Regions from separate parts of the Streptomyces sp. NPDC058373 genome, predicted to be linked through region 2. Evidence: riboswitches for the same ligand, from Rfam matches in the RefSeq annotation. Region 2 holds a riboswitch; the other holds the start of a gene.

Region 1 (4,407 bases), on a different contig from region 2:
GACCGGGGCCCTGCCCAGGGCGCGGCCGAGGGCGTCCATGGCGCGCTGGGCCGCGTCGTCGTCGCGGCGGTTCAGCTCCACGCCGATGAAGAGGACCGGGTCGTCGCCCTCGACGCTGGCCAGGCAGCGGCGGGCGGAGGCGACCACGCCCGCCTCCTCGAACTCCCCGGCGGCGACGCCGAGGAAGTCCACCGGGTCCTCCTGCCAGTCGGGCTCGTAGGTGCGCACCCGGCCGCCGGTGGCGGGCCCGTCGAGCGGGGAGCGGCCGGTGCGGCAGAGTTCGGCCACGGCGGGCGGCGGCAGCGGTACGCCGACGGTGCCGCCCGGGTTGACGGCGATGCCCAGCTGCGGGGGCAGGCCGCGGGCGAACTCGGTGGCGGGGGCGACGGCGAAGGCCAGGTGGCCGCCGACGCAACTGCGGAACTGCTGCTCGGAGCTGAACACCGGGACGTACGCGCCGCCGTCGATGTCCAGGGTCGGCAGGTCAAGGGAGCCGCTGTCGGGGCCGCCGCCGTTGGGCAGCGGGACCCAGACGCTGCTGCGGCCGAGGACCTCCACCAGCCGTCCACCCGCCGCCTCGGCGCCGAGGGAGGCCGCCAGGGCCTCCTCCAGTTCGTTGCCTGGCCATCCGCCGTAGAGCCCGTGGGGGGCCTGGGCCGGGATGCTCATCTGCTCACCGCCTGATCACACATACCTCGTCTGCGCCCCGACCCTACCCGCGACGGGACCCGCGCGGGGTCCGGGGCGACCGGGAGCCCGGACCGGCACCCGGCCCGTGGCGGGCGGGAGTTGGCTCAGGCGCGGAAAACGAGACTACGCAGCCGGTCGGCGGCGGCGCGGTCGAGCAGGGTGGCGGCGCCGCAGCCGGGCGGCGGGGTGCCCGCGTCGAGGGCGGTGCGGAGGCGGGCGACGGCGCGGCGGTGGCGCAGGAAGGCGTACCGGCTGACACCCCTGCCCCGGGCCCGCTGGCCGTCGAGGGCGGTGTCCGGGTCGACGTCGAGGAGGAGCAGGTGCAGGGTGCGGCCCCGGCGGCGGGCCTCCCGGGCGAGCCAGTGGCGGACCCAGCTCTGGGTGCCGCAGTCGTGGACGACGACGCTGCGGCCGGAGCGGAGCAGGCGGCGCAGGGCGGCGTAGTGGGCGAGGCGGGCGAGGGGGCGGTACAGGGCGTAGGGCAGGGCGGCGGGGAGGCGGGCCTCCCACTGCTCGCGGGTGTCCTGCGAGTCGGCGCGGGCGGCGCGGACGGTGCGGCGGATCAGGGTGGACTTGCCGCTGCCGGGCAGGCCCGAGATCACGACCAGGTCGCCCTGGTCGAAAGTGAGGGTGTCGGGGCCGGGGCGGGTGTCCGAGGCCCGCAGGTCGCGGACGGTGGCCGGGGCCTGGCGGGTGCCCGGCTGTGCGGGCAGGGCCGACAGGGTTTCGCCCGGCGCCTGGGCGGGCCCTCCGCGGGTCTCTGCGGCGGTCTCGGCCTGAGCGGTCATCGGTGGGCCGCTGCTGCTCTGCACCGTGGTCGGCTCCCCCCGTGCGGTCACGTGTGTCATCTCCCCCGAGTGTAAAGAGAAGGTAATGCGGCACAAGCCGATTACCGGTCCTGTCGGGGGGCGTGGCGGTTGCCTCCCGGCGGGTCCTGTGGCTGGTCACGCCGGGCGGGTGCGGCTTGGTTCCACCTTCGGCGGGGGTGGGGCGGGCTTGGCCGGAAGCCGCCGTCCGGGCGGTGCCCTGATCGGCCTCGCGTGCCGGGGCCGCCGGGAGTCGGCCGGCTGCCGGGCCGTGGTCACGTCCGTCCCCGATGGCCTCAACCGCCGGCCGGGCTGGAGTTGGCCGGGGATCGGCTGGGCTTCGTGGGGTGTCTCCGGGCCGCACGCGCCCGAGGGCGCCGAGGACAGCGGTGGGCAGGGGTTCTGTGGGGCGGGGGTGCGTGCAATGATGGGCGGCGAACTGCATACCGGCCGCTTGAATCCGCGCGGGAGAGTTCTGGTCGAGGCCCCTGGGGGCGTGGCCGGGACGCCGAAGGAGCAAGTCCCTCCCTTGAATCTCTCAGGCCCCGTACCGCGCGGGCGAGGCACATCTGAAAAGCGGGCCGCCCCGGCGGTCCCACCCAAGGTGCAAGTCATGTCCGCTCCGGCCCCGTGCCCGGGTGGCCGCGGCGAACCTCTCAGGTTTCGATGACAGATGGGGAGGATCGATTCCCCTCGCCGTCATGCCCTGGGAGCGCCCGGATGAGCCAGACCCCCCGTACGACCGCACTCGACGCCACGCACCGTGCGCTCGGTGCCACGATGACCGACTTCGCCGGCTGGGACATGCCGCTGCGGTACGGCAGTGAGCGCGACGAGCACCAGGCGGTGCGGACCCGCGCCGGGCTGTTCGACCTCTCCCACATGGGTGAGATCACCGTCGTGGGCCCGGACGCCACCCGCTTCCTCGCGTACGCCTTGGTGGGCAACATCGCCACGATCGGCCCCGGCCGCGCCCGCTACACGATGATCTGCCGCGAGGACGGCGGCATCCTCGACGACCTGATCGTCTACCGGCGCGGCCCCGTCGAGGCCCCCGAGTTCATGGTCGTCGCCAACGCGGGCAACGCCCAGGTGGTGCTGGACACGCTGACCGAGCGGGCCGCCGGGTTCGACGTCGAGGTCCGCGACGACCGCGGCGCGTACGCGCTGATCGCCGTGCAGGGCCCGGCCTCCCCCGCCATCCTCGCCTCGGTCACCGACGCCGACCTGGACGGCCTCAAGTACTACGCGGGGCTGCCCGGCACCGTGGCCGGTGCGGAGGCGCTGATCGCGCGCACCGGCTACACCGGCGAGGACGGCTTCGAGCTCTTCGTGGCGCCCGCCGACGCGGTGGCCCTCTGGGAGGCGCTGACCGCCGCCGGGGCCGAAGCCGGGCTGGTGCCGTGCGGGCTCTCCTGCCGCGACACGCTGCGGCTGGAGGCGGGCATGCCGCTCTACGGGCACGAGCTGACGACGGCGCTCACGCCGTTCGACGCCGGGCTCGGCCGGGTGGTGAAGTTCGAGAAGGACGGCGACTTCGTCGGCCGAGCCGCGCTGGAGAAGGCGGCCGAGCGGGCGCCGCGCACCCTGGTGGGCCTGGTCGCCGAGGGCCGCCGCGTGCCGCGCGCGGGCTACCCGGTGGTCGCGGACGGCCAGGTGATCGGCGAGGTCACCTCCGGCGCCCCCTCCCCCACCCTCGGCAAGCCGATCGCCATGGCGTACGTCGACGCGGCCCACGCCGCGCCCGGCACGCCCGGCGTCGGCGTCGACATCCGGGGCAGCCACGAGCCGTACGAGGTCGTGGCACTCCCCTTCTACAAGCGCCAGAAGTAGCGCGCCTCCCCGCGTCCCCGGCGGGCCCCGGCCTCGCGCCGGACCCGCAACGTGACGCGACGCACCCGGTCCGTCCCGGATCGCGAGACCTTCCGTTCACCAGCACACCCCCGCGTACAGGAGAATTCACCCCATGAGCAACCCCCAGCAGCTGCGCTACAGCAAGGAGCACGAGTGGCTGTCGGCCGCCGAGGACGGCGTGTCGACGATCGGCATCACCGAGTACGCGGCAGGCGCGCTCGGTGACGTCGTCTACGCCCAGCTCCCGGAGGTCGGCGAAACGGTCACCGCGGGCGAGACCTGCGGCGAGCTGGAGTCGACCAAGTCGGTCAGCGACCTGTACTCCCCCGTCTCCGGTGAGGTCACCGAGATCAACGAGGACGTCGTGAACGACCCGTCGCTGGTGAACACCGCCCCCTTCGAGGGCGGCTGGCTGTTCAAGGTGCGCGTCAGCGAGGAGCCGGACGATCTGCTCTCGGCCGACGCGTACACCGAGTTCTCCGGCAACTGAGACCACCCCAGGGACTGTGATGTCTTCGAAGTCGCTTCTGAACACCCCCCTCCACGAGCTCGACCCCGACGTCGCCGCCGCCGTCGACGCCGAGCTGCTCCGTCAGCAGTCCACCCTCGAGATGATCGCCTCGGAGAACTTCGCTCCGGTCGCCGTCATGGAGGCACAGGGCTCCGTCCTCACCAACAAGTACGCCGAGGGCTACCCGGGCCGCCGCTACTACGGCGGCTGTGAGCACGTCGACGTGATCGAGCGGATCGCGATCGACCGCATCAAGGAGCTGTTCGGCGCCGAGGCGGCCAACGTCCAGCCGCACTCCGGTGCGCAGGCCAACGCCGCCGCGATGTTCGCGCTGCTGAAGCCGGGCGACACGATCATGGGCCTGGACCTGGCCCACGGCGGTCACCTGACCCACGGCATGAAGATCAACTTCTCCGGCAAGCTCTACAACGTCGTCGCGTACCACGTCGACGCCGAGAGCGGCCAGGTCGACATGGCCGAGGTCGAGCGGCTCGCCAAGGAGTCCCGCCCGAAGCTGATCGTGGCCGGCTGGTCGGCCTACCCGCG
Region 2 (4,407 bases):
ATCATGAGCACCGAGAGCTGGTCGCGGTACTGCTCGATCTTGGCCCGCAGGTCCTCGATCTCGATCTCGCCGTCGTCGGAGGTCTTGACGACGACGACCTTCATCCCGGCCATCACGGCGCTGGCGGCGTTGGTGCCGTGGGCCGAGGAGGGGATCAGGCAGACGGTGCGGTCCAGGTCGCCGTTGGCCCGGTGGTAGCCGCGGACGGCGAGGAGCCCGGCCAGCTCACCCTGCGAACCGGCGTTGGGCTGGAGGGAGACCCGGTCGTAGCCGGTGACCTCGGCGAGGCGCTCCTCCAGCTCGCGGATGAGCGTGAGGTAGCCCTGCGCCTGGTCGGCCGGGGCGAACGGGTGCAGCGCGCCGAACTCCGGCCAGGTGACCGGCTCCATCTCGGTGGTGGCGTTCAGCTTCATGGTGCACGAGCCGAGCGGGATCATGCCGCGGTCCAGCGCGTAGTCCCGGTCGGCCAGCCGCCGCAGGTAGCGGAGCATGGCCGTCTCGGAGCGGTACTGGTGGAAGACCGGGTGGGTCAGGTACGCGTCCTCGCGGAGCAGCGCCCCGGGCAGGGCGTCCGGGGCCGCCCCGTCCAGCTCCTCGACGTCGGCGCTGACCCCGAAGGACTCCCAGACGGCGGCGAGGCGGGCGCGGGTGGTGGTCTCGTCGCAGGCGACGGAGACGTGGTCGGCGTCGACCAGGCGGAGGTTGATGCCCCGCTCGCGGGCGGCGGAGGTGACCTCGGCGGCCCGGCCGGGCACCCGCGCGGTCACGGTGTCGAAGAAGGACTCCCCGGGGACCTCGACACCTCCCTGGCGCAGTCCGGCAGCGAGCAGCGCGGCGAACCGGTGGGTGCGCCCGGCGATGGCGCGCAGGCCCTCGGGCCCGTGGTAGACGGCGTACATGCCGGCCATCACGGCGAGCAGCACCTGCGCGGTGCAGATGTTGCTGGTGGCCTTCTCCCGGCGGATGTGCTGCTCGCGGGTCTGGAGGGCGAGGCGGTACGCGCGGTCGCCGTCGGCGTCGACGGAGACGCCGACCAGGCGGCCGGGCAGGCTGCGGGCGAACTTCTCGCGGACCGCCATGTATCCGGCGTGCGGGCCGCCGAAGCCCATCGGGACGCCGAAGCGCTGGGTGGTGCCGACGGCGATGTCCGCGCCGAGCTGCCCGGGCGGGGTGAGCAGGGAGAGGGCGAGCAGGTCGGCGGCGACGGTGACGACGGCGCCCAGCTCGTGCGCGGCGTCGATCACCGGCTTGAGGTCGCGGACGGCGCCGGAGGCGCCGGGGTACTGCAGGAGGACGCCGAAGACGCCGCGCTCGGCCACCTCGGCGGGGATGCCCTCGCTGAGGTCGGCGACGACCACCTCGACGCCGGTCGGCTCGGCACGCGTCTCGATCACGGCGACGGTCTGCGGGAAGGCGTCGGCGTCGATGAGGAAGACGCCCTCCTTGACCTTGCCGACGCGGCGCGAGAGCGCCATCGCCTCGGCGGCGGCGGTGCCCTCGTCGAGCAGCGAGGCGCCCGAGGTGGGCAGCCCGGTCAGGTCGGCGACGGTGGTCTGGAAGTTCAGCAGCGCCTCCAGCCGGCCCTGCGAGATCTCCGGCTGGTAGGGCGTGTACGCCGTGTACCAGGCGGGGTTCTCCATGACGTTCCGCAGGATGACCGGCGGGGTGAAGGTGCCGTAGTAACCGAGGCCGATCATGGAGTCCACGACCTGGTTGCGGTCGGCGAGGCTGCGCAGCTCCGCGAGGACCTCCGCCTCGGAGCGGCCGTCGGGCAGATCCAGCGCCTCGGCGCTCTTGATCACGTCCGGGACGGCGGCGGCGGTGAGCTCGTCCAGCGAGCCGTAGCCCACCTGGGCGAGCATCTTGGCGCGGTCACCGGCGTCGGGCCCGATGTGCCGCTGCTCGAACGGGACGCCCTGTTCAAGGCGGGAGAGCGGGGTGCGGTTGGCGGTCATTGCGGAGGCCTCCTGGTCGACGCGACCTGCGAGGGGCACCCGCGCGGGTGCCCGTACGGCCTCCCCCTCTGTCATCCGGACCTGAGAGCTTCACCGGTGCGGGCACCGGCTTTCACCGTCGGTGAGGCCGGGGTGCGCACGGACCGTCCGCCACCCGCCCTGCTTTCCAGAGTGACCTCGTCCGTGCGGTACGGGGGCCTGAGAGATTCCGGGGAGGATTTGCTCCTTCGGCGCCTCCGCGGTGATCGCCGGAGGACTCTCCCGCACGGGGTCGACAGCCATGGCCAGCCTACCAGCGGGGGCCGCGCCCGGGCCGTCGAGTGGCCGACGGGCGGGATGTGCCCTTTCGTAGGAGGGACGGATGTGCTGCCATGCCCTGGGAGGGTTCCGTGCAGAGCGATATCGATCCCCGCAGCCTCATCGGACGCAAGGCCTTCGACCGCCACGGCACCAAGGTGGGCACGGTCGACGAGGTCTACCTGGACGACGCGACCGGCGTCCCCGAGTGGGCGGCCGTCCGCACCGGCCTCTTCAGCCGCGACGCCTTCGTCCCGCTGGAACCGAGCGAGTTGGTCGACGGAGCCCTGCGCATCCCCTTCGAACGCGCCCTCATCCGCGACGCCCCCGACTTCGGCGTGGGCCGCCACCTCTCCCCCGAGCAGGAGCTCCAGCTCTACCACCACTACGGCCTCGACATCGCCGCCCCGGAACCACTCCCGGACCGCGACTTCGGCCGGATCGCCGGCACGGAGGAGAGCTGAACGACCGGGCTCACTCAGCCGCACACGACAGCGAGGCCGCCGCTTGACGCCACGCCACCCCGACCGCTCCCCCGACCCGGCCGCCGCTTGAGGCCACCCCACCCCAGCCACTCCCCAACCCGGCCGGCGCCTGAGGCCACCCCACCGTCGGCAGAACCGGCCCGCTCCCGCGCGCAGACGCCTGGCTTCGGCCGCCTCGGGGTGCCGAAGGGGCGGGCTCATCCCTCGTCGGCCCCGCCAGGCCCCTCCACCAGCGGCAGCGGCGGCGCGAGGCTCAGCTCCGGGTCGTCGGTGCGGAAGGTGCGGACCCGGCCGGGGGGCGAGGTGGGGGTCTCGAAGCGGACCGTCACCCGCCCGACGCCGCTGCCCTGGACCCAGCCGTGGCCGTGGACGACGTGGACGACGTCGTGGCCGGCGGGCCAGCGCCGCTCCTCGGGCGCGGGCGGAGCCACGGGGTCCACGGTGTCGGCCGCGGGCCCCTCCGCGTCGGCCGCGTCCTTCCCGGCGATCCCGGCGGCTGCCTCGGCGGCGGCCCGCTCCCCCGCCGCCTGGGCGAACAGGTCCTCCTGCGTGTAATCGGCGAGGCCGCTCACGCCGACGCCGAGGAGCCGGACCCCACCGGTGGTGTCGACGCCCTCCAGGAGCCGCGCGGCCGCCTCCCGGACGACGGCGGGGTCGTCGGTGGGGCCGCGCAGGGTCTCCGAGCGGGTCAGCGTCGAGAAGTCGTACCGGCGGACCTTGAGGACCACCGTGCGCCCTGAGCGGCCCGCCTCGCGCAGCCGCCGGGTGCACCGCTCCGCGAGGCGCGCGACCTCGCCCCGCACCCGGACCCGGTCGTGGATGTCCAGGTCGTAGGTGTCCTCGACGGAGACGGACTTGCCCTCCCGCTCCGAGACGACCGGCCGCTCGTCCTGGGCGAGGGCCATGGCGTACAGCCCGGTGCCGTGCGCCTTGCCGACCAGCCGGACCAGTTCGTCCTGGCCCGCCTCGGCGATCTCGGCGACGGTGGTGATGCCCGCGCGGCGCAGGTGGTCGCCGGTGGCCGGGCCGACGCCCGGCAGGACCCGCACCGGCAGCGGTGCCAGCAGCTCCCGCTCGGTGCCCGGGTCGATGAGGACCAGGCCGTCGGGCTTGGCCCGCTCCGAGCCGATCTTGGCGAGCATCTTCGACACCGCGAGCCCGACCGAACCGCTCAGCCCGGTGACCTTCCTGATGTCCGCCCGCAGCCGCTCCCCCACTTCCCGCGCCGAGGCCGTGTCGAAGGCGGTCCCGCCCGCCTCCAGGTCGACGAAGGCCTCGTCGAGGCTGAGCGGCTCCACCAGCGGGGAGAGTTCCCGCAGCAGCGCCATGACCTGGTTGCTGACGTCGCGGTAGAGCGTGAAGCGGGGGGTGAGGTAGGCCGCGTGCGGGGCGAGGCGGCGCGCCTGGGCGGTGGGCATCGCCGAGTGCACCCCGAACCGCCGTGCCTCGTACGAGGCGGTGGCCACCACGCCGCGCGGTCCGAGCCCGCCGACCACCACCGCCTTGCCGCGCAGGCTCGGCTTTGCGGCCTGCTCCGCCGAGGCGTAGAAGGCATCCATGTCGAGATGGAGGATCGTGGGCGCGGATCTCACGTCTTTGATGCTGCCCTACGCCACCGACAGTGGGGAGTGGGCGATCCGCGGGCGCCGGTCAGACCGCCCGGTTGCGCC

The links. A riboswitch is a leader RNA that binds a small molecule or an ion and turns the genes downstream of it on or off. The one in region 2 is predicted to bind glycine.
Region 1: another riboswitch for glycine. It lies ahead of gcvT (glycine cleavage system aminomethyltransferase GcvT); the one in region 2 lies ahead of gcvP (aminomethyl-transferring glycine dehydrogenase).

What each region holds. Positions count from the first base shown of each region.
Region 1 covers NZ_JBHXJE010000021.1:80,352-84,758, reverse strand. Annotated here, with positions in the region: gene ACFWMZ_RS15070 (enhanced serine sensitivity protein SseB) at 1-669, opposite strand, end outside; gene ACFWMZ_RS15065 (AAA family ATPase) at 795-1,529, opposite strand; glycine riboswitch at 1,952-2,059, shown strand; gene gcvT (glycine cleavage system aminomethyltransferase GcvT) at 2,217-3,329, shown strand; gene gcvH (glycine cleavage system protein GcvH) at 3,463-3,840, shown strand; gene glyA (serine hydroxymethyltransferase) at 3,860-4,407, shown strand, end outside.
Region 2 covers NZ_JBHXJE010000002.1:246,110-250,516, forward strand. Annotated here, with positions in the region: gene gcvP (aminomethyl-transferring glycine dehydrogenase) at 1-1,955, opposite strand, end outside; glycine riboswitch at 2,132-2,229, opposite strand; gene ACFWMZ_RS02595 (PRC-barrel domain-containing protein) at 2,345-2,716, shown strand; gene ACFWMZ_RS02600 (DNA polymerase IV) at 2,935-4,329, opposite strand; gene ACFWMZ_RS02605 (MerR family transcriptional regulator) at 4,388-4,407, opposite strand, start outside.